Linked DNA regions of Labrenzia sp. VG12. The protein of the gene in region 1 interacts with the protein of each later gene in a pairwise test. Links are inferred from orthologs where the notes say so. Each region holds a gene or a part of one and is shown on either strand. Other genes may lie near its edges. The genes, in order: dnaQ and dnaE.

Evidence for each region.
Region 2: the proteins of dnaQ (region 1) and dnaE interact in binary tests that used the Escherichia coli proteins (3 or more experiments, as listed by UniProt). The link is inferred for Labrenzia sp. VG12 from one-to-one orthologs.

The regions. Positions count from the first base shown.
Region 1 is NZ_CP022529.1:4,211,262-4,221,353, reverse strand. The notes cover bases 7,185-10,092. They hold dnaQ (DNA polymerase III subunit epsilon), read right to left. Parts: upstream 9,042-10,092; coding sequence 8,328-9,041; downstream 7,185-8,327. Other genes in these bases: CHH27_RS19570 (shikimate dehydrogenase), read right to left, coding at 10,071-10,092; coaE (dephospho-CoA kinase), read right to left, coding at 9,487-10,074; CHH27_RS19585 (DUF4279 domain-containing protein), read left to right, coding at 7,896-8,309; CHH27_RS19590 (aminoglycoside phosphotransferase family protein), read left to right, coding at 7,185-7,865. Outside these bases: CHH27_RS19635 (DUF2244 domain-containing protein), read right to left, coding at 1-178; nth (endonuclease III), read left to right, coding at 201-1,016; CHH27_RS19625 (GNAT family N-acetyltransferase), read left to right, coding at 1,013-1,561; iron response transcriptional regulator IrrA, read right to left, coding at 1,565-1,984; 3-hydroxyacyl-[acyl-carrier-protein] dehydratase FabA, read left to right, coding at 2,337-2,843; fabB (beta-ketoacyl-ACP synthase I), read left to right, coding at 2,981-4,204; enoyl-ACP reductase FabI, read left to right, coding at 4,215-5,027; CHH27_RS19600 (SH3 domain-containing protein), read right to left, coding at 5,179-5,718; CHH27_RS19595 (D-glycerate dehydrogenase), read left to right, coding at 5,967-6,953; more of CHH27_RS19590, read left to right, coding at 6,975-7,184. UniProt on the Escherichia coli protein: DNA polymerase III is a complex, multichain enzyme responsible for most of the replicative synthesis in bacteria. The epsilon subunit contain the editing function and is a proofreading 3'-5' exonuclease.
Region 2 is NZ_CP022529.1:1,488,084-1,499,295, reverse strand. The notes cover bases 4,849-8,876. They hold dnaE (DNA polymerase III subunit alpha), read left to right. Parts: upstream 4,849-5,172; coding sequence 5,173-8,676; downstream 8,677-8,876. Other genes in these bases: CHH27_RS06830 (VOC family protein), read right to left, coding at 8,698-8,876. Also shown: mce (methylmalonyl-CoA epimerase), read left to right, coding at 5-409; CHH27_RS06855 (DUF1467 family protein), read left to right, coding at 413-703; proS (proline--tRNA ligase), read left to right, coding at 1,244-2,572; CHH27_RS06845 (lipoprotein-releasing ABC transporter permease subunit), read left to right, coding at 2,655-3,959; CHH27_RS06840 (ABC transporter ATP-binding protein), read left to right, coding at 3,971-4,687; more of CHH27_RS06830, read right to left, coding at 8,877-9,099; CHH27_RS28630 (cysteine rich repeat-containing protein), read left to right, coding at 9,326-9,778; CHH27_RS06820 (PhoX family phosphatase), read left to right, coding at 10,099-11,212. UniProt on the Escherichia coli protein: DNA polymerase III is a complex, multichain enzyme responsible for most of the replicative synthesis in bacteria. This DNA polymerase also exhibits 3' to 5' exonuclease activity. The alpha chain is the DNA polymerase catalytic subunit.

The DNA.
Region 1 (10,092 bases):
CGCCAATGCTCAGGAACACGATCCCGGAGACAAAACAGATCAGGCCGAAACAGATCATCAGGATCAGGAAACCATTCGGGCCAAGAGACCGGTGTGGCGTCAGCACGGCTGTAAAAAACGGCCGGTTGCGCCGCTCAAAATCGTCCTCCGGCTCGGGTTTCGGATTGTTCTCGCTCATGAGGTCTGATTATAGAGAGAACATGAGCCAAGCAAAGAGCCCCGCCGCCGCCAAGGCATCCAAACGCCCCGCCTCGAAAGCCAAGCCAAAACGGAAAGCGCCCTCCGTGGACAATCCGGGCAGGGTCCTGAAACGGTCTCGCTATTCCAAGGCCGAGACCTACGCCATTTTCCAGCGCTTTCATGCCGACAATCCGGAACCGGAAGGCGAACTTGACTATGTCAACGCCTATACGCTGCTGGTCGCCGTGGTCCTGTCGGCACAGGCAACCGATGTCGGTGTCAACCGGGCAACCAAACACCTGTTCGAGATTGCCGACACACCTGAGAAGATGGTCGCGCTGGGCGAAGACAAGGTGCGCGAGGAAATCCGCACCATCGGTCTTTTCAAGACCAAGGCCAAGAACGTCATTCTCCTGTCCGAACAGCTGATCAGAGATCATGGCGGCGAGGTTCCGGAAGACCGCGAAGCGCTGGAAAAGCTGCCCGGCGTCGGCCGCAAGACCGCCAATGTGGTGCTGAACATCTTTTTCGGGCATCCGACCATTGCCGTCGACACCCACCTTTTCCGCCTCGGCAACCGTATCGGCATCGCACCGGGCAAGACGCCACTGGATGTCGAAAAGGCGATGGAAAAGGCGGTGCCCAAGGAGTTTTCCCTGCATGCCCACCACTGGCTGATCCTGCATGGGCGCTACATCTGCAAGGCGCGCAAACCGGAATGCCGGCGCTGCGTCATCTACGATCTCTGCCGCAGCCCGGAAAAGGAACCTTTCGACGCCGTTCCGGAGATCGCTCTTCGCACCAAAGCCCAGATCGACAAGGAGAGCGCCGCGTGACCTTTCCGCTTGGACCTTTTCCGACCAGCGAACGCCTGCGTTTCCGCCTGCCGTCTCCCAACGATGCCGTTTTTTACCAAACGCTGATGAGTGAGCCCGACTACAAGCGGTTCATCCATGACTACGGAATTGACAGCCCGGAAGACGCGGCCACCTACATCAAGTCAAAGTCGCTGGTCCGGTTTGCCGCCCAGGGCGTTGGGCTGTGGCTGGTGGAATTGAAGGAGACGGGTGAACCGATCGGCGTCTGCGGTCTGGTGGTGCGCAAGGAGCTGAAATACCCGGATCTCGGATTTGCCTTTCTGTCCTGTCACCGCGGCAAGGGATATGGACGGGAAGCCGGCCAGGCTGTTCTGGATTTTTCCGCAGGTGAACTCAACTTGCGCACTCTTTGCGCGATCACCCATCCGGACAATGACCGCTCCGCCAACCTGCTGCTCAAACTGGGGTTTGAGCCCAGCGGACAGCGCCATCTGGAGGAGATCGGCTCCACCGCCAACTACTATGTCTGGAAACTGCGCTACGTCGAAGCCGGTCTCGGCTGACGGTCAGCGCTTTTCGCGCACCCGGACAACCACATCGACACGCACGACTTCCATGCCTTCCGGTGCTTCCGGCAGGCTGCCGATGCCAACACCTTCGCCCGGAATGTCGATCACCCGGTTTTCGCCTTCAATGAAGAAGTGGTGGTGATCGGAGGTGTTGGTGTCGAAATAGGTCTTGTTGCCATCGATCGCGACTTCACGCAGAAGCCCGACTTCGGTGAACTGGTGCAGCGTGTTGTAGACGGTTGCCAGCGAGACCGGCACGTTGGCGGCCACGGCTTCCTCATGGAGCAACTCGGCGGAGATATGACGGTCGCCCTTCGAATAGAGCAGTTCCGCCAGGGATACACGTTGGCGTGTCGGCCGCAGACCCGCTGTCCGCAGCATGCCGGTCACATCCTTGCCGGCAATTTCTGATGCCATGTGTGTTGTCATTCCGTTCCGATCCAGGTCTTCAAACACGGTTTTGTGGGCGCAATCAGCGCGCGGCAAGCTTGTTTTCCGGCCGCGTTTCCACGATCATGGGCCTATATCTGCCATTTCTTGCACCCAAGATGCAAGTTTTAAACGACAGGTCCGATCCGGCAAGGGAGGCCGGACAACGTCACGGATAATGCTGAAATCGAGTAAAAGACCGGAAAAACCCAGCAACTTCGCGCAAGTGACATCTTTCGGTCATGGTTCCCCTGTGGTAGGAAGGCGCCGCAATCGAACCGAAAACAAACCAATCCGGCCCTTGTCTGAACGCGGGCGGGACACAAAAAACGGATCCTGAATGACCGAGCGCCGCTCCAGCTACGATTATGAAGACCTGCTCGCCTGCGGCCGCGGCGAGCTGTTTGGCCCGGGCAACGCACAATTGCCGCTGCCGCCGATGCTGATGTTCGACCGGATCACCGATATCTCGGAAACCGGCGGTGAGTATGACAAGGGATATGCCCGCGCCGAGTTCGACATCAAGCCGGACCTCTGGTTCTTCCCGTGTCACTTCCAGGGCAATCCGATCATGCCGGGCTGCCTCGGACTGGACGCCCTTTGGCAGCTGACCGGCTTTCACCTTGGCTGGCAGGGTCTGGAAGGCAAGGGCATGGCGCTCTCGACCGGCGAAATCAAGTTCAAGGGCATGGTCACGCCGGACGTCAAGCTGGTTGAATACGGCATCGACTTCAAGCGGGTCATGAAGGGCCGTCTGGTGCTGGGCATTGCCGATGGCTGGCTGAAAGCCGACGGTGAACAGATCTACAAGGCAACCGACCTGCGCGTGGGCCTGTCAAAAGTCTGACACCCATTCGCATGATCGACTGTTTCGCCGGCGCTTCTTTCTGATTGGAAGCGCCGGTTTGCATATTACATACAGGCCGGCAGGCTGCTGAACTCCTTGAAGCCATGCCGTGCCGGATAAGACCATAGGAGTCCGCAATGAGACGCGTTGTCGTCACCGGTCTGGGAATCGTATCTTCCATCGGATCAAACGCACAGGAAGTGCTGGCCAGCCTCAGGGAAGGCAAATCGGGCATCAGCTTTGCTCCGGATTACGCCGAACACGGCTTCCGCAGCCAGGTGCACGGCATGCCGAATGTCGATATTCCCTCGCTGATCGACAAGCGTCAGCTGCGGTTCATGGGCGATGGTGCCGCCTATAACTACATCTCCATGGAGCAGGCGATCGCCGATTCCGGGCTTGAGGAGAGCGATATCTCCAACACCCGCACCGGCCTGATCATGGGCTCCGGTGGGCCGTCCACCAAGAACCTGTTCCAGGCGCACCAGATCGTTCTGGAAAAGGGCGCACCCAAGCGCATGGGCCCGTTCATGGTGACCCGCGGCATGAGCTCGACCAACTCTGCCTGCCTGGCAACACCGTTCAAGATCAAGGGCATCAACTATTCCATCACCTCGGCCTGCTCGACCTCCGCGCACTGCATCGGGGCAGCCACCGAACAGATCCAGTTCGGCAAGCAGGACGTGATGTTTGCCGGTGGCGGCGAGGAACTCGACTGGACCCTGTCCTGCCTGTTCGACGCCATGGGCGCCATGTCTTCCAAATATAACGACACCCCGGAAACAGCTGCCCGTGCCTATGACGCAACCCGCGACGGTTTTGTCATTGCCGGTGGTGGTGGTGTTGTCGTTCTGGAGGAACTGGAACACGCCAAGGCCCGTGGCGCGAAAATCTATGCCGAAGTCACCGGCTATGCCGCCAATTCCGACGGCTACGACATGGTGGCCCCGTCCGGGGAAGGCGGCGAGCGCTGCATGCGTCTTGCCATCGAAACCCTTGGCGATCGCAAGGTCGACTACATCAACACGCACGGCACCTCGACCCCGGTCGGCGATGTCGGCGAGATCGAGGCGATCCGCCGGGTCTTCGGCGAAAACCAGCCGCCGGCGTCCTCGACCAAGTCGCTCACCGGCCACAGCCTGGGCGCGACCGGTGTCCAGGAAGCGATCTATTGCCTCCTGATGCTGCAGAACGATTTCATCACGGCCTCGGCCAATGTGAACGAACTCGATCCGGCCCTGAAGCCGGAGGAAATCGTCACTGAGCGGGTCGACAATGCCGGCCTCGACACGGTCCTTTCCAACAGCTTCGGCTTCGGCGGCACCAACGCCTCGCTTGCGCTGTCGCGCTATCACGGTTGAGGAGCTTTGAATGTCTGAACTGATGAAGGGCAAACGCGGCCTGATCATGGGCGTTGCCAACGATCACTCCATTGCCTGGGGGATCGCCAAGACCCTTGCCGATCACGGCGCCGAACTTGCCTTCACCTATCAGGGTGAAGCTTTCGGCAAACGCGCCAAGCCGCTCGCTGACTCCGTCGGCTCGAATATCCTCGTCCCGTGCGATGTGGAAGACGTTGCCTCGGTCGACGCGGTGTTTGATCGTCTCAAGGAAGACTGGGGCAGCATCGACTTCCTGGTGCACGCCGTGGCCTTTTCCGACAAGTCGGAGCTGCGCGGCAAATATGCCGACACCACGCGGGAAAACTTCACCCGCACCATGATGATCTCCTGCTTCTCCTTCACGGAGATCGCCAAGCGCGCAGCAGCCATCATGCCGAATGGCGGTTCGCTGGTCACGCTGACCTATGGCGGCTCGACCAAGGTCATGCCGAACTACAACGTCATGGGCGTTGCCAAGGCGGCCCTGGAATCCTCTGTCCGTTACCTGGCCGTGGACTATGGCGAACAGAACATCCGTGTGAATGCGATCTCCGCCGGCCCCGTGCGCACTTTGGCAGGGTCCGGTGTTTCGGACGCCCGGCTGATGTTCAACTTCCAGAAGCGCAATTCGCCGCTTTGCCGGACCGTTTCCCTCGACGAAATCGGCGGAACCGGCCTCTATCTGCTGTCGGACCTGTCCGGCGGCGTCACCGGCGAAGTGCATTTTGTCGACAGCGGCTACAACATCATGTCCATGCCACGCCTCGAAGAGCTGAAGGCTCAGGAAGTCAAGGCAGACTGAAGCTGCTGACTGGCTGGAATCGAAAAAGGCGGCCGACTGGCCGCCTTTTTTTATTTGTCCCGGTCTCAGCTAACGCCGAACCGGGATGACAAGGAGAGGAAGATGCTCAAACAGCCAATTCACAGGCTCGAGAAAGTCACTGCTTCCCCGATCAGTCCTCCAGGGTCTCGTCGGGATAAACGCCGAAGAGACGCGTCTGGTCGAGCCAGCCGTCGTAATTGTCGCCATTGACCCGGCACCAGCCACCGGCACATTCGGTGATGGATGTCAGGACGAAGGGTTCCAGTTCGGCGACAATATTGGCATCGGACCGGGACCGGGCACGCAGCGGTGTCAGATTGGACTTTTCCCAGGGCGTGATCAGGGCCGTCCGGCGGCCCGACAGGAGCGAGTGGAACACCCAGCCGGTCTTGCCTTCCCAGTCACGGATCTGGCGCCAGTTTTCGAACTCCTGGATGATTTCCACCGGCAAACCGGACTGGACGAATGTCCAGGCAATCTTGTGTTCCCGGGACGGGCCGATGCGCACGTTCACCCGGTCGGATTTGAGGCTGACAAAGCGCGGCAACGGCAAATCGGTGGCCCGGGTTCCGTTTCCCTGCGCCCAGGCGGAAGCCGGCACGGCGGCAAGCCCGACCACAAATGCCATGAGACACAGAAAGAGCCGGGTCGCTGCGTACGTAGAAGCCATTATGTCCGGTTGTCCAATTGTTATTGATCGCTGTTCTGAGGCAAAGCTGTAGCGAATAATTTGCGTGAAAACCAGCGTTGGCAATTCCTTCGGCTGGGAAAGCGCGGCGAATGAAACCGATCCCTTGTTTCTGCCGGACCATCTGGTAAGGAAAAGGGTATGGTCTCTTCCGCTCGCGTCACGCGCGGCGTCAAAGTGGTCCCGTTGAGGTTAACAGAACCTTAACGAAGCGCGAAAGGCAGTTTGGTATGGCGAAAAAGAAGCCTGTCGTTGTTGTCACCCGGAAACTTCCGGAAGTGGTCGAAACGCGGATGCGCGAACTTTTCGAAACGCGACTCAATGAAAATGACAGGCCCTTCAGCCAGGCCGAGCTGGTCGAAGCCGTGCGAACGGCCGATGTGCTGGTGCCGACGGTGACCGACCGAATCGATTCGTCCGTCCTGTCTCAGGCCGGCGAAAATCTCAAGCTGATCGCCAATTTCGGCAATGGTGTCGACAATATCGACGTTGTCAGCGCCAACAACCGCGGCATCAATGTCACCAACACGCCGGGTGTCCTGACCGAAGACACTGCCGACATGACCATGGCGCTGATCCTGGCCGTGCCGCGGCGTCTTGCCACAGGCATCAAGGCAATTGAGTCCGGCGATTGGGCCGGCTGGTCGCCAACCTGGATGCTGGGCCACCGGATCTGGGGCAAACGCCTCGGCATCATCGGCATGGGCCGCATCGGACAGGCCGTTGCCCGCCGCGCCAAGGCTTTCGGCATGTCGATCCATTATCACAACCGCCGCCGCCTGCCGGAAGGTGTCGAAGAAGACCTGGAAGCCACCTATTGGGAGAGCCTCGACCAGATGCTGGCGCGCATGGACGTGGTATCAATCCACTGCCCGCACACGCCGGGCACGTTCCATCTCCTGTCCGCCCGCCGGCTGAAGCTCCTGAAACAGGATGCCTATGTGGTCAACACGGCCCGCGGCGAGGTCATGGACGAAAACGCACTCATCCGGATGATCGAAGGCGGGGAGCTGGCGGGAGCCGGTCTCGACGTTTTCGAACACGAGCCTGCGGTCAACCCGAAGCTGGTCAAGCTGGAAAACGTGGTGCTGCTGCCGCATATGGGCTCTGCCACCATCGAGGGCCGTATCGAGATGGGCGAGAAGGTCATCATCAACATCAAGACCTTCATGGACGGCCACCGTCCGCCGGACCGCGTCCTGCCATCCATGCTCTGAGCATCGAAAAGATCTTCAGGCATGACAGAGCCCGGCGAAACGAATTGCTTCGTGTACCCGGCGTCCTTGTCATGGCTGGAAAAACGGGAAGACGGCCGCAATTGGCTGAAATGCCTGCCGGACCTGCTTGCGCAGTGTCGCGACAGGTTTCAGCTGCAGCAGGTTGGGGATCCGTTTTCAAGTGGCAATGTGTCTTACGTTCTGCCCGCTAAACGTCACGGAGCCGACGCGGTCCTGAAACTGCAATTTCCAGATCGGGAATGCCGGTTTGAAGCGGACGCATTGAAGCACTGGGACGGCCAGGGCGCGATCCGGCTGCTTGACCACGCGCCTGACCTGAATGCCATGCTTCTGGAACGTTGCCGGCCCGGGCAATTTCTGGCCGATGATCCTGACGTCGATCCTTTGGCCGTTCTCTCAGGGCTGCTGAAAAACTTGCTGAAACCGGCCGGCCCACCCTTTACGCGCCTTTCAGAAGAAGCAGCGCTCTGGCGAAACAGCCTGGAAAGCGATTGGGAAGATGCGGGAAGACCCTGTGAGCGGCGTCTGGTGGACGCTGCCATGGCGGCGGCCTCGGACCTGCCGAAAGATGAAACCGATCTGGTGCTGCTCCACCAGGATCTCCACGGTCACAACGTCCTGTCCTCAGAACGGAGTGGGTGGCTTGCGATCGATCCGAAGCCCCTGGTCGGCGACCCGGCCTTTTCCTTAAGCCCGATCGTCAGAAGCTTCGAATTCGGACACAGCAAAAACGCAGCGCTTTACCGGCTGGACAGACTGTCGGAAGAGCTTGGCCTTGACCGCGAACGGGCACGGCACTGGACCATTGCCCAGACCATGGCCTGGGCCTTTTCCAGCGACTATTCCGAGCGGCATTTCGAGACGGCGCGGTGGTTGCTCGGCGCCAATTGATCAAAACGCAATACCAATTGAGGCATCACCTTGCCGGTAATCAGTGAATCAAGAACAAGACTTTGGATCAAAGGAGATGATCTCGTCCCGGAAGAGATATCCCGCCTGCTGGAACAAAAACCGGACAGGACCCATCAAAAAGACGAAGTGGTGCTGACGGCACTCGGGCGAAAGCGAACTGCAAAGACAGGCTTTTGGGAAATCTGCGCCGACAATTGCAGACCTGAAAATCTAGACGCCCAAATCCGTGACCTTCTTGCCGCTTTAACTCAAGACACCGCCGTCTGGAGAGAAATTTCAGGACGTTTTCAGATCAGTATTTGCAGTAGTCTGTTTCTGGAGGAAACGATGGGCGGCTTTGATCTCAGCCCTGAGACCATTCAAATGCTGGGAGTGCGGGGCATCGGCCTGGATGTTGACATCTTGGGCACAAGCGACGAGTGACCAGAACGGACAAGCCCGTCAGCCGCCGTATTTCGCCCAAAGCGCCTTTTCGCCCATGCCTTCAAGGAAAGCCTTGTGGGCCTCGAATTCGCTTTCAAGGGCCGGCCGTTTCAGAGGCGTCGGCCGCGGGCGGGCGTTGAAGGTGCCGAGTTCGCCGGGTTCGGTCGAACCGCTTGCCGAAGACGTGTCCTCTTCCTCCGGCATCAGGCCAAGACCCCTTTGCCGTCCGCCGATCAGCTCCAGGTAAACTTCTGCCAGAATTTCCGCATCGAGCAACGCGCCGTGTTTGACACGCTTGGAATTGTCGATGCCATAGCGCGAACACAGCGCATCGAGGGAATTGGGTCCGCTTGGCCGCTTGCGCCGGGCCATGTCCAGCGTGTCGAGCACCTGGTCGTTGGAAATCGTCCGCCGTCCCGCGCGCTCCAGCTCCATGTTGATGAAGCCCATGTCAAAGGCGGCATTGTGGATGACCAGTGTCGCATCACCGACAAATTCGAGAAATTCATCGGCAACCTGCTCAAACAGGGGCTTGTCTCTCAGAAACTCTTCCGAAAGGCCGTGCACCTTGAAGGCCTCTTCCGGCATGTCGCGCTGCGGGTTGATATAGACGTGATAGACATTTCCGGTCGGAATATGATTGATCAGCTCCACGCCGCCGATTTCGACCAATCGGTCGCCGCCGCGCGGATTCAGTCCTGTTGTTTCCGTATCGAAGGAAATTTCGCGCATTTGTCTGCCTTTTGCCTCTTCGATTTACTGTGCAGGTTAGCCGTGAGGAGACAAGGGGACGGGCCGGTTTTCCACGGTGTTCGGGGAAATTCAGGTTAAACAGAGCTGCTACTTGCCACAGCGTCATCCTGAGAAGGACCGCAAGGTCCGGTCCGCGGCAAGCTCCCAACAAGTGGCCCGTCCTTCGAGACGCCGCTAACGCGGCTCCTCAGGATGACGACAGTGGTGGCCGGGGCGAATGCTTCACTCACATTTGTCATTCCCGCGAAAGCGGGAAACCAGGAATCCGTGAGGTTAGATTTCAATTTTTAGAGCCGATTCATGAGGTTACTGGGTCCCCGCTTTCGCGGGGATGACAATAGACAGGGCGAGTTCGGGCCAGACACTCAGTATGACGTTGGTGGGTGAAGCGCGGCTGAGTTGCAAACAACTCGGCCAAAGCGTTCTAACAACAGCCGGCCAGCGCTTTAAGTATCGCCCGGACCTGCCGCTGTGCTGGGCCCATGCCGAGGCCGGTGTCCACCAGGAAGTGGGCGCGTTTCCGTTTTTCCGCATCCGGCATCTGCTTGGACAGGATCGCCTCGAACCGCTCCTTCGTCATGTCGGGCCGTGCAAGGACACGCTGTCGCTGGATCTCGGCGTCCGCGGTCACCACCACGATCACGTCGACCCGCCTTTCACCGCCTGCTTCAAACAGGAGCGGGATATCCATCATCACATGGCGGCGGCGGTCCGCGCGGGCCTTGTCAAGAAAGGCCTGCTCCTCCTCACGTACCAGCGGGTGCACGATGCTTTCCAGCTTTTTCATCGCTTCCGGTTGGCCCAGCACATGCGGGGAGAGCAGCTGGCGGTCGACCCTGCCGTCCCGAACCGTTCCCGGGAATGCAGCTTCCACGAGGGGAGCCGCCCGCCCGGCATACAGCATATGCACCGTTGCATCCGCGTCATGAACGGGCACACCTTCAGCGGCAAACATCTTGGCCGTTGTCGATTTGCCCATGCCGATGGAGCCGGTAAGGCCGATCCGGATCACGCGGTCACTCCAAGATCG
Region 2 (11,212 bases), 2.7 Mb from region 1 along the record:
ATGCATGATCGGACGGCTCAATCACGTGGCGATTGCAGTGTCGGACATTGAAGCGGCGACCGCTGTCTATAGGGACACGCTCGGCGCCGAGGTTTCAGCGAAGGAAGAACAGCCGGATCACGGTGTGAGCACGGTGTTCATCAATCTGCCGAATACCAAGATCGAGCTTTTGGAACCCCTCGGGGAAAACTCCCCGATTGCAAAGTTCCTGGAAAAAAATCCGTCCGGGGGCATTCACCATGTCTGTTACGAGGTCGACGACATTCGCGCGGCCCGCGACAAGCTGATGGCAGAAGGTGCGCGCGTGCTCGGCGATGGCGAGCCGAAGATCGGCGCTCATGGCAAGCCCGTGCTGTTCCTGCATCCCAAGGACTTTCTCGGCACGCTGACGGAACTGGAAGAGGCCTGATCAATGTCCGTGGTGTATGCTCTGGCGGTCTTTTTTCTGATCTGGTGGATCGTCCTGTTTGCCATCCTGCCTTTCGGCTTGCGCCGGACCCAGGAAGAGGCCGGGGAGGTGCTGCCCGGTTCCGAGCCGAGTGCTCCGGAACGGCCCCAGTTCCTGAAGGTGATCGTTATCACGACCATCGTCGCGTCCGTGATCTTCACTGCCTATGTGAGCCTCAGAAACTCGGGATTCGGACTGGATGACATTCCGTTTCTGAACCCGCCGGGGAACAGCTACAGCCAGCCGGGAAGCTGATTCCCTGGCCCCGGCCTTTTGCGAGCCAGCCCAAGACGATTTCTGAAAGACTGAAGACAAGAAAAAAGGCAGAGCCGAAGCTCTGCCTTGAATAGTTCCGCGTCTAAATTTGACCCTTGAACCCGTACCGGTCGATTGTTCAACCTGGCCGGGCGGCTGCGGACCGTAAAGGTGCGCCTGAGGGTCCTTCCTCCCAAGACTCAGACCGCGATGTCCTTGAGCCTCCTGACATTTCTGCCAAGGCATCTTGTTGTTATGGGAATGGAACCTAGCTGATTGATTCAGGCTTGTCACCTATTTGTCGTGCACAGCTCAATTTTTTTGCTTGTCTATTTCCTCAGCGGTAATTTCTACTAAATTCTTCGTATTTAGACATGTAATCAATTAGCTGGCAAATGTCAGGAGGGGCCTTGTTTTTTGGCCAATTCGACACGCCGAAATGCAAAACCGGCGCGGAAAATCGCAAAGGGCTTGTTTTTGTGCGCCGCATGCGCTTTGACTGCGCACCAAACAGGCGATGCCAACTTCAAGAGAACCTTCATGCGTCTTTCCCGCTACTTCCTTCCCATCCTGAAAGAAACGCCCAAAGAGGCGGAAATCGTGTCGCACCGGCTGATGCTGCGTGCCGGCATGATCCGCCAGCAGTCAGCCGGTATCTATTCCTGGCTGCCGCTTGGACTGAAGGTGCTGCGCAAGATCGAACGCATCGTTGAGGAAGAGCAGGCAAGGGCAGGGGCCGTGCAGCTGCTGATGCCGACCATCCAGTCGGCGGATCTCTGGCGCGAAAGTGGCCGCTATGATGCCTATGGCAAGGAGATGCTGCGCATCACCGACCGGCATGAGCGCGACATGCTGTTCGGGCCGACCAACGAGGAGATGATCACCGACATCTTCCGCGGCTACGTGCGCTCCTACAAGGACCTGCCGCTCAACCTCTACCATATCCAGTGGAAGTTCCGCGACGAGGTGCGTCCGCGCTTCGGCGTGATGCGTGGCCGCGAGTTCCTGATGAAGGACGCCTATTCCTTCGACCTCGACAAGGAAAGCGCGCGCCATGCCTATAACCGCATGTTTGTCGCCTACCTGCGCACGTTCGAGCGCATGGGTCTGAAGGCCATCCCGATGAAGGCCGATACCGGCCCCATCGGCGGCGACATGAGCCATGAGTTCATCATTCTTGCCGAAACCGGCGAAAGCGAAGTCTTCTGCGACAAGTCGCTCCTGGAGATGCCCACGCCGGCGGAAGACACGGATTTCTTCTCGGATCTGACGCCGATCGTGACCGAGTGGACAACGCCTTACGCCGCCACCGACGAAATGCACGACGAGACGGCCTTTAATGCGCTGCCGGAGGAGACGCGCGTTTCAGCCCGGGGCATCGAGGTTGGCCACATCTTCTATTTCGGCACCAAGTATTCCGAAGCCATGGGCGCGAAAGTCGCCACCGCCGAGGGCACAGAGGTTCCGGTGCACATGGGCTCCTACGGTGTTGGCGTTTCACGCCTTCTTGGTGCCTTGATCGAAGCCAATCATGACGACAACGGAATCATCTGGCCGAAGTCGGTTGCCCCGTTCCATGTCGGGCTGGTCAATCTGAAACCGGGTGATGAGCTGACGGACGCCGCGTCTGAAGACCTTTATGCCAAGCTGGAGGCAGCGGGCATGGAAGTTCTTTACGACGACACCGATACGAGGGCAGGTGCGAAGTTTGCGACGATGGACCTGATCGGCCTGCCTTACCAGGTGGTGGCGGGACCGCGAGGGCTGAAAGACGGCCTTCTTGAAGTCAAGGACCGCGCAACTGGGGAAAAGGAAATGCTTTCCCCGGAAGCCGCCTTGAACAAGCTGACCGCGGCATTGACGGACTAAAGCCATCCGTCGATGCTTTGGCATAGGGATTCGGCGCGTTTTAAACGGCGCGCCGCCGGGGCATGGCTGAAATGGATGGACAATGACAGCGGTAGACACGGCGGATATTGACGACGGTCGCAAGCCGGCGGATACGACGCGCCCTTTTTCTCCCTTCGAATGGATGATTGCCGGCCGCTATCTGAGGTCGCGGCGACGGGAAACCTTTATCTCCGTGATTGCCGGCTTTTCCTTTGCCGGGATTATGCTCGGGGTTGCGACACTGATCATCGTCATGGCGGTGATGAACGGCTTCCGCACGGAGCTGCTTAGCAAGATCCTTGGTATCAATGGGCACATGCTGGTCCAGCCGATCGATTTGCCGCTGACCGACTATGACGTTGTTGCGCCAAAACTCGAAACGGTTCCCGATGTCGTGGCCGCGATGCCGTTTGTCGAAGGTCAGGCGCTTGTGTCCGGACCAGCCGGCAATCTGGGTGCCCTGGTGCGCGGCGTTTATGAAAGCGACATTCGCCGCATGCCGTTGATCGCAAACAATATCCAGCTTGGAACGCTCGACGGCTTTGCCGAAGGCGAGGGTGTTGCGATCGGCACCAACATGGCAGCCCAGCTGGGGCTGACGGTTGGCGACAATATCACCGTGATCTCGCCACGGGGCAGCGTTACCCCGATGGGGGTGACGCCGCGCCTCAAGGCTTACCCGATTACTGCGATCTTCAAGATCGGCATGAGCGAATATGACGCCACCTTCCTGTTCATGCCGCTGGAAGAAGCGCAGGCCTATTTCAACATGGACACCAAGGCGACCGGGATCGAGATCTACGTGGTCGATCCGGACAATGTCGGCGTGATGAAACCGGCGCTTGAAGAGGCAGCCGGTCGCCCCACCTTCGTCACTGACTGGCGTCAGCGCAATGTCACATTCTTTTCCGCCCTGGAAGTGGAGCGGAACGTGATGTTCATCATTCTGTTCCTGATCGTTCTTGTGGCCGCACTCAACATTATTTCGGGCATGATCATGCTGGTGAAGGACAAGGGCAAGGACATCGCCATCTTGCGAACCATGGGTGCAACGCGCGGTGCGATCATGCGGGTGTTCCTCATTACTGGCGCGAGCATCGGCTGCGTCGGAACGTTGGCAGGTTTTGTTCTCGGCCTGGTGGTCTGCCTGAACATTGAAAGCATCCGGCAATTCGTTTCCTGGATGACGACCACGGAGATCTTCTCCGAAGAACTTTATTTCCTGTCGAAACTTCCAGCGGAAATCGACAGCGGCGAAACCATAACGGTCCTTATCATGGCGCTTGGTCTCTCGCTGCTGGCGACCGTCTATCCGGCCTGGCGGGCAGCCCGACTCGATCCTGTCGAAGCACTCAGGTATGAATAGGGAGACGGGAGATGAACATGGCCGTTGACCCGCGACGCACCCCGGGCCTTGCGCCTGCTGCCCTGGAACTGTCTGGCATCACACGCAGTTTCGATGAGGGGGACAGGGAGCTTCATATCCTGAAAGGGGCCAATCTCCGGATCGAGGCCGGCGAGATGGTCGCCCTTGTTGCTGCATCCGGCACCGGCAAATCGACCCTGTTGCACATAGCCGGATTGCTGGAGCGACCGGATGATGGCGATGTTTTCCTCGGTCCGGTCAATTGCTCGGACCTCTCGGATGCCGAGCGCACCGCTATCCGGCGCAATGATATCGGCTTCGTCTACCAGTTCCATCATCTGCTGCCGGAGTTTACCGCGCAGGAAAACATCATGATGCCGCAGATGATCCGCGGCCTGCCGAAAAAGGTGGCGGCGGAGCGGGCGGACGAGTTGCTCAGCTACATGCGGCTCGGCGAGCGCGGCAAACACCGGCCGTCCGAACTTTCCGGTGGTGAACAGCAGCGTGTAGCCGTTGCCCGCGCGGTGGCGAACGCGCCGCGCATCCTGTTGCTGGACGAACCCACCGGCAATCTTGACCCCAAGACTGCGGCCTATGTGTTCGATGCCCTGTCAGCACTGGTGCGTGCTTCAGGCGTGGCGACACTGTTTGCCACCCACAACATGGAGCTTGCCGGGCGTATGGACCGCGCAATCACGCTTCAGGACGGTCTGGTCAAGGACCTTTAGCCGGATCAGATTGCCCGACAATAAAGAAACGCCGACGCTTGTGGCTCCTTCGAGATCCATGATTTCAAAGGGCTGAGTTTGGCGTGAACAAAGCAAAAACGCAAAGATTTCAGAGAATTTGATTTGCCTGCTGGCAAGTGGAACAAAAAGCGCTTGCAAAGGGAACAGAAATGGAACATAGTCCCCTTACGCAAGGCATAAAGCTTGGAGGACGACATGTTCCATATCGCTCGTGATTTTGCCGCATTCGGGTCTCTCGTCTGCTTCTGCACCACGCTCGCCGTCTGGGGCGACGTGCTGTTTTCCGTTCACTAAGATCCTGCCGTTGTCTATGAGCGTGCTTCCGAGGCGCTCCTTTCGCCGTGCCACGTGCAAGAGCTTGCCGGTGAAAAGAACAGCGGGGACGACGGCTCTGTCATCTCGACAGACGTCCATGAAACAGCTTCACTGAAAAGCTGATTCCTGGAAGATGTCGTAGGTGCGCTATGTCCGGCTCTGTTGCCGATCCTTCTCGTGAAAATGGTGCCGGTGTGCCTGATGGCGGTGGTCAGGCGGGGCCGGGCTATGTCCATCTGAGAGTGCACTCGGCATTGTCGCTGCTGGAAGGCGCGCTGCCGATCAAGAAACTTCTGGATCTGGCGGCGGCTGACAACCAGCCGGCCCTGGCGATTGCCGATACGAACAATCTCTTTGGTGCTCAGGAGTTTGCCGGCAAGGCCTGGGGAAGTGGCATTCAGCCGATCACGGCCTGCCAGCTGTCGGTGTTCTTTGATGATGGTCTGGAAGGCGCGCGCAAGGGAGAGCCTGTCCTTGCGGATGTTGTCGTGATTGCCATGACGGAAGCCGGTTACGGCAACCTCATGGAACTGACCTCGCGGGCCTTCCTGGATACAGAGACCGGTCTGCGGCCCCATGTTTCGGCGCAGTATCTCCTGTCCAAGTCCGATGATGTGATCGTGTTGACCGGAGGCGTCTCGGGACCTGTCGGCGCGGCCTTGCTGGCGGGCCGAAAGGACCTGGCCGAGACCCGGCTTCGAACCCTTGCAGACGCGTTTTCCGGCCGGTGTTACGTCGAGATCCAGCGTCACGGCATGGAAGCCGAGCGCAAGACCGAGGACGCGTTTCTGGCCCTTGCCTATGAGCTTGACCTGCCAATCGTTGCAACCAACGAGGCGTTTTTTCCCAAGCGTGAGGACTATGAAGCCCACGACGCCCTGATCTGTATATCCGAAGGGCGGGTTCTGATAGAGGATGACCGGCGCAGGCTGACGCCGGAACACTATTTCAAGAGCCGGGCCGAAATGTGCGCACTGTTCGCGGACCTGCCGGAGGCTCTGGCGTCGACGGTCGAGATTGCCCGTCGCTGCAGCTTTCGCCCGCTCAAGCGGGCACCGATCCTGCCGCGTTTTGCAGGCGCCGATGCTGATCCGGAAGAAGCGGAACGCGCGGAATCGGCCGAGCTGATGCGCCAGGCCCGCGAAGGCCTGCAGGCGCGTCTTGATGCCCACGGCCTGGCGCCGGGGCTTGAGGAAAAGGATTACTGGGAACGGCTGGACTATGAGACCGGCATCATCGAACGGATGAAATTCCCGGGTTACTTCCTGATCGTTGCCGACTTTATCAAGTGGGCGAAGGCACATGACATCCCGGTCGGGCCGGGTCGCGGTTCCGGTGCCGGGTCGCTGGTGGCCTGGGCACTCACGATTACCGACCTGGACCCGATGCGCTTTTCGCTGCTGTTCGAGCGCTTTCTCAATCCGGAACGTGTGTCGATGCCGGATTTCGATATCGACTTCTGCCAGAGCCGGCGTGAAGAGGTCATTCGTTACGTCCAGGAAAAATACGGCCGCCAGCAGGTGGCGCAGATCATTACCTTTGGATCGCTTCAGGCCCGGGCCGTTCTGCGCGACGTTGGCCGCGTGTTGCAGATGCCTTACGGCCAGGTCGACCGTCTGTGCAAACTGGTGCCGGCAAACCCCGCCAATCCGGTCACACTGGGGCAGGCGATCGAGGATGAACCGCGCCTGCGCGAAGCGGCAAGGGAAGAGGAGATCGTCGAGCGTCTGCTCGGCATGGCGCAGAAGCTGGAAGGGCTTTACCGTCACGCCTCGACCCACGCGGCCGGCGTGGTGATCGGTGACCGCCCGCTGGAACAGCTCGTGCCGCTCTATCGCGATCCGCGGTCCGACATGCCGGTCGCCCAGTTCAACATGAAGATGGTCGAGGAGGCCGGGCTTGTTAAGTTCGACTTTCTCGGGCTGAAAACGCTGACCGTGATCGACACGGCCGTGAAACTGATCGAACGGCGCGGGATTAACGTGGATGTCGCCGGCCTGCCCATCGACGATCTGAAGACCTATGAACTTCTCGCGCGCGGCGAGACGTTTGGTGTGTTCCAGCTGGAAAGTCAGGGCATGCGCCGGGCCATCGCCGGTATGAAACCGGACCGGTTCGAGGACATCATTGCGCTTGTGGCACTCTACCGGCCAGGGCCGATGGAAAACATTCCGGTCTATAACGCGGTGAAACACGGCGAACAGGAGCCGGACTGCCTGCATCCGCTGCTGGAGCCGATCCTGATGGAGACGAATGGCATCATCGTCTACCAGGAGCAGGTGATGCAGATCGCGCAGGTTCTGTCCGGTTATTCGCTTGGTGAAGCTGACCTTCTGCGCCGCGCGATGGGCAAGAAGATTGCCGCTGAAATGGAAGTCCAGCGGGCGCGTTTTGTCGACGGCGCCGTTGAGCGCGGCATCAACAAGACCCAGGCGGGAACGATCTTCGACCTGGTGGCCAAATTTGCCAACTACGGCTTCAACAAGTCGCACGCGGCCGCCTATGCGCTGGTTTCCTATCACACGGCCTGGCTGAAGGCGAACCACCCTGTGGAGTTCATGGCTGCGTCCATGACGCTGGATCTCGGCAACACCGACAAGCTGGGCGATTTCCGCCAGGAAGCCCGGCGCATGGGCATCGAGATCGTGCCGCCGTCGATCAACAGATCTCAGGTCTATTTCGACGTCGCCGATGGCCAGATCCTTTACGCCATGGGCGCCATCAAGGGGGTCGGTGAGCAGGCGGTCGAACACATCGTCGAAGTAAGGGGCGACACGCCGTTCAAGAGCCTCGGGGATTTTGCGCGGCGGATTTCACCAAGGGCGCTCAACAAGCGTACGCTTGAAAACTTGGTGGCCGCCGGCGCCTTCGATGAACTGGAGCCCAGCAGAGCCAAGGTGTTCGAGGGCCTTGACCGGATCATGGGTCTGGCACAGCGCAGCGAGGAAAACAGGACGCTCGGGCAGGACGAGCTCTTTGGCGGCAGCGACAGCGAGGAACCGCTTCAGCTCGACGAGGTCCATGGCTGGACCAACGAGGAAAAGCTGCAGCGCGAACATGCAGCCATCGGCTTTTATCTCTCGGCACACCCGATCGACGAATACGCGTCGGTCCTGAAGAAGATGCGGGCGCAGCCCTGGACGCAATTTGCCGAAGCGGTCAAACAGGGGGCTTCTCACGGCCGGCTGGCCGGCACCGTTGTGTCGATGCAGGAACGCAAGACCAAGAGCGGCACACGTATGGGCATTGCCCGGCTCTCCGACGCCACCGGGCAATACGAGGCGCTGCTGTTCCGGGAGAAGCTGGAACAGTTCCGGGATGTGTTGCAGGCCGGGCGTTCGGTTATCGTTCTTGTGGGCGCGGACATGCGCGATGACGAGCCGTCCTTGCGCATCGAGCAGGTCGACCCGATCGACAAGATGGCTGCGCGGCTTCAAAAGAGCATGCGCGTCTTCGTGCGCGACGAGCGCCCGATCCAGAGCCTCGCCAAACAGCTTCAGGTGCGTGGTGAGGGCGATGTCACCGTGATCGTGCTTCTGGAGAACGGCGCGCGTGAAGTCGAGGTCAAGCTTCCAGGCAGATTCCGATTGTCTCCGGAAATCGCTGGGGCGCTGAAGGCGGTTCCGGGCGTTACGGACGTTCAGTTGGCCTGACGACTGCCGAGCGCCGGTTCGCTATTGGCCAGCAGCCCAGATGATTTCAAGACGGATGCCGCCGGGTTCGGCAAACATCATGTGCTTGCGCGGACCATTGCCAAGTGGTTCCGGGCCGAATTCGATCGTCACCCCGGGCCAGGCCTCTATCTTGCCGGCGAGTGCATTCAGATCGTCTTCCGTTTCGACTTCAAGGGCAACGTGGTGCAGGCCGATATTGGCTTTCCGGTCAAAATCCGTCTTCGGCGCTGTCCGGTCCGCCTGCCAGAGCGTCAGCCTGGCTGAACCGTCAGAGACGGTCGTGCGGGGGTAGCTGTCGTCCCGGGCCAGCAGTTTCCAGCCAAGCAACTCGGTGAAAAAGGCCGTAGTCTGATCGAGATCGCGGACGGTGAGGCCAAGATGATTGATGCCTTTGGTGATCAAGGGAAGTTTCCAGTCCTGTGGTTGTCAGTGCTTATCGGTAAAAATGCCAAGGCAATGCGTCAAGTGGTGCCTGGTTTATCCCGAGGACGGCCCATTGGCTTTCGGTCGTCAGCAAGCCTGACGGAGAAGATTTGAACCGCAAGCTTCCGTAACGTAATCTGATGCGCTACGATACGTTCCTGAAGCTTCTGGCTGGGGGCCATTGCATCTTGCGAGGTGACAACGGATGGCTGGCAGGTTCAAGCAAGCAATGTTTGGCGCTGCGATTCTCGTTGCGGCGATGGCGACACCGAGCGGTAACGCGCACGCAAGTTCTCTCATGACGGCCTGCAAGGTGGATGTCGCTTCCCTGTGCAATGGGGTCAAGGAAGGGCAGGGCCGAATTTCGGCCTGCCTGTTTGCGCATGGCAACAAGATTTCAGGTGCCTGCAAACCGGAACTTACAAAGGTCACGCGCAGCGGAACCTTCAAGCGAATGGTGCCAGCCGGCTTGAACGCTCTGAAGGGGACGGAGCGAGACTCGAAGTTCCGGGAAATTTGCGCGAGGGACATTCGGTCTCATTGCGGCGGGATCGGTTCGGCGACGGACAGGATCCTGGCATGCCTCTACGCCTGGTCCGGCCGGATCGGCAAACCTTGCCAAGCAGAAGCCAGGGCGATTTTGTCCGGAAGGCATTAAGTCGATGAAAAATATGTAACATGACGAATGCGGGGAGGTGGGCTAAACCTCTTGTGACTGTTGCAGGTGGGGGGAAACTTGATGGCATCACAGCCTCTTTGCGCCTGCCCGAAGGCCCGATTTCACGGCTGCCGTCATCAAACCTAAAAATGCGGATACTACCGTACCGGTATCGTGAGGCCCGGTTCGACGGGCGCCACGTGTAACCCGCAACAAACGGGTTGCCTGATCGAAGGTTGTGAGTTGACGCGCCTATCGTTAAGGTGGCGCTTGTAAACACATTAGCCAGCTAATCTTCAGTGAGCCAGTGAGTGAAATTCATGAAAGACACCGAGAACCACACGCTCTCGTTCGATGAATTCGACGAAAAGATCAACCCGCGCCCCGAGGAGTGCGATTTCGACCGGATCGTTGAAGCGGCATTGAGCCGCCGCGGCTTCCTGGGCGGCGTTCTGGCGTTCGGCAGCTTTGCCGCAGTTGGAGGCAGCCTGGTGCCGGGAGTTGCAAAGGCAGCATCCGACCGCTTTGCCTTCGATCAGATCGGCACATCCGTTGCCGACGACGTTGTGGTTCCGGCCGGCTACAAGGCCGAGATCCTTGTGCGCTGGGGGGACCCGATGTGGTCCGACGCACCGGAATTCGATCATGCGACCCGCGGCACGGCTGCCAGCCAGGAGCGCGCCTTTGGCGACAACACTGACGGTATGGACGTCTTCTCGCACAACGGCAAGACGCTTCTGGTGGTCAACAACGAATACACCAACCGGGACATTCTCTGGGGCAACAATCCGGATGCAAAACCGGCATCGGACGATGACATTGCCAAGGGCATGATGGCGCATGGTGTGTCGGTTGTCGAAATCGCCAACACCGACGGCAAGTGGCATATTGTCAAGGACAGCCCCTACAATCGCCGCATTACGCCGAAGACGGAAATGGCGATTACCGGACCGGCTGCCGGCCACGACCTGATGAAAACCGATGCAGACCCGAACGGCACCAAAACGCTCGGTACCTGGAACAACTGCGGCAACGGCACGACGCCTTGGGGGACTTATCTGGCCTGTGAAGAAAACTTCAATGGCTACTTCTCCTCCAGCGAAGACGTTCAGGACGACAATCCCAAGTCCATCACACCGGCCATGAAGCGCTACGGCGTCAACACGAGCGACTGGGGCTATGGCTGGGCAAAGATCGATGAGCGGTTCGATGTTGCCAAACATCCCAACGAGCCGAACCGGGTAGGTTATGTTGTCGAGATCGACCCGACCGACCCGACGTCCACGCCGAAAAAACGCACTGCCCTTGGCCGCTTCAAGCATGAAAACGCCGAAGCCGTCGTCAACAATGACGGCCGCGTTGTCATCTACATGGGCGACGACGAACGAGGCGAATTCCTCTACCGCTATGTCTCCGACGGCGTTTATGCGCCGG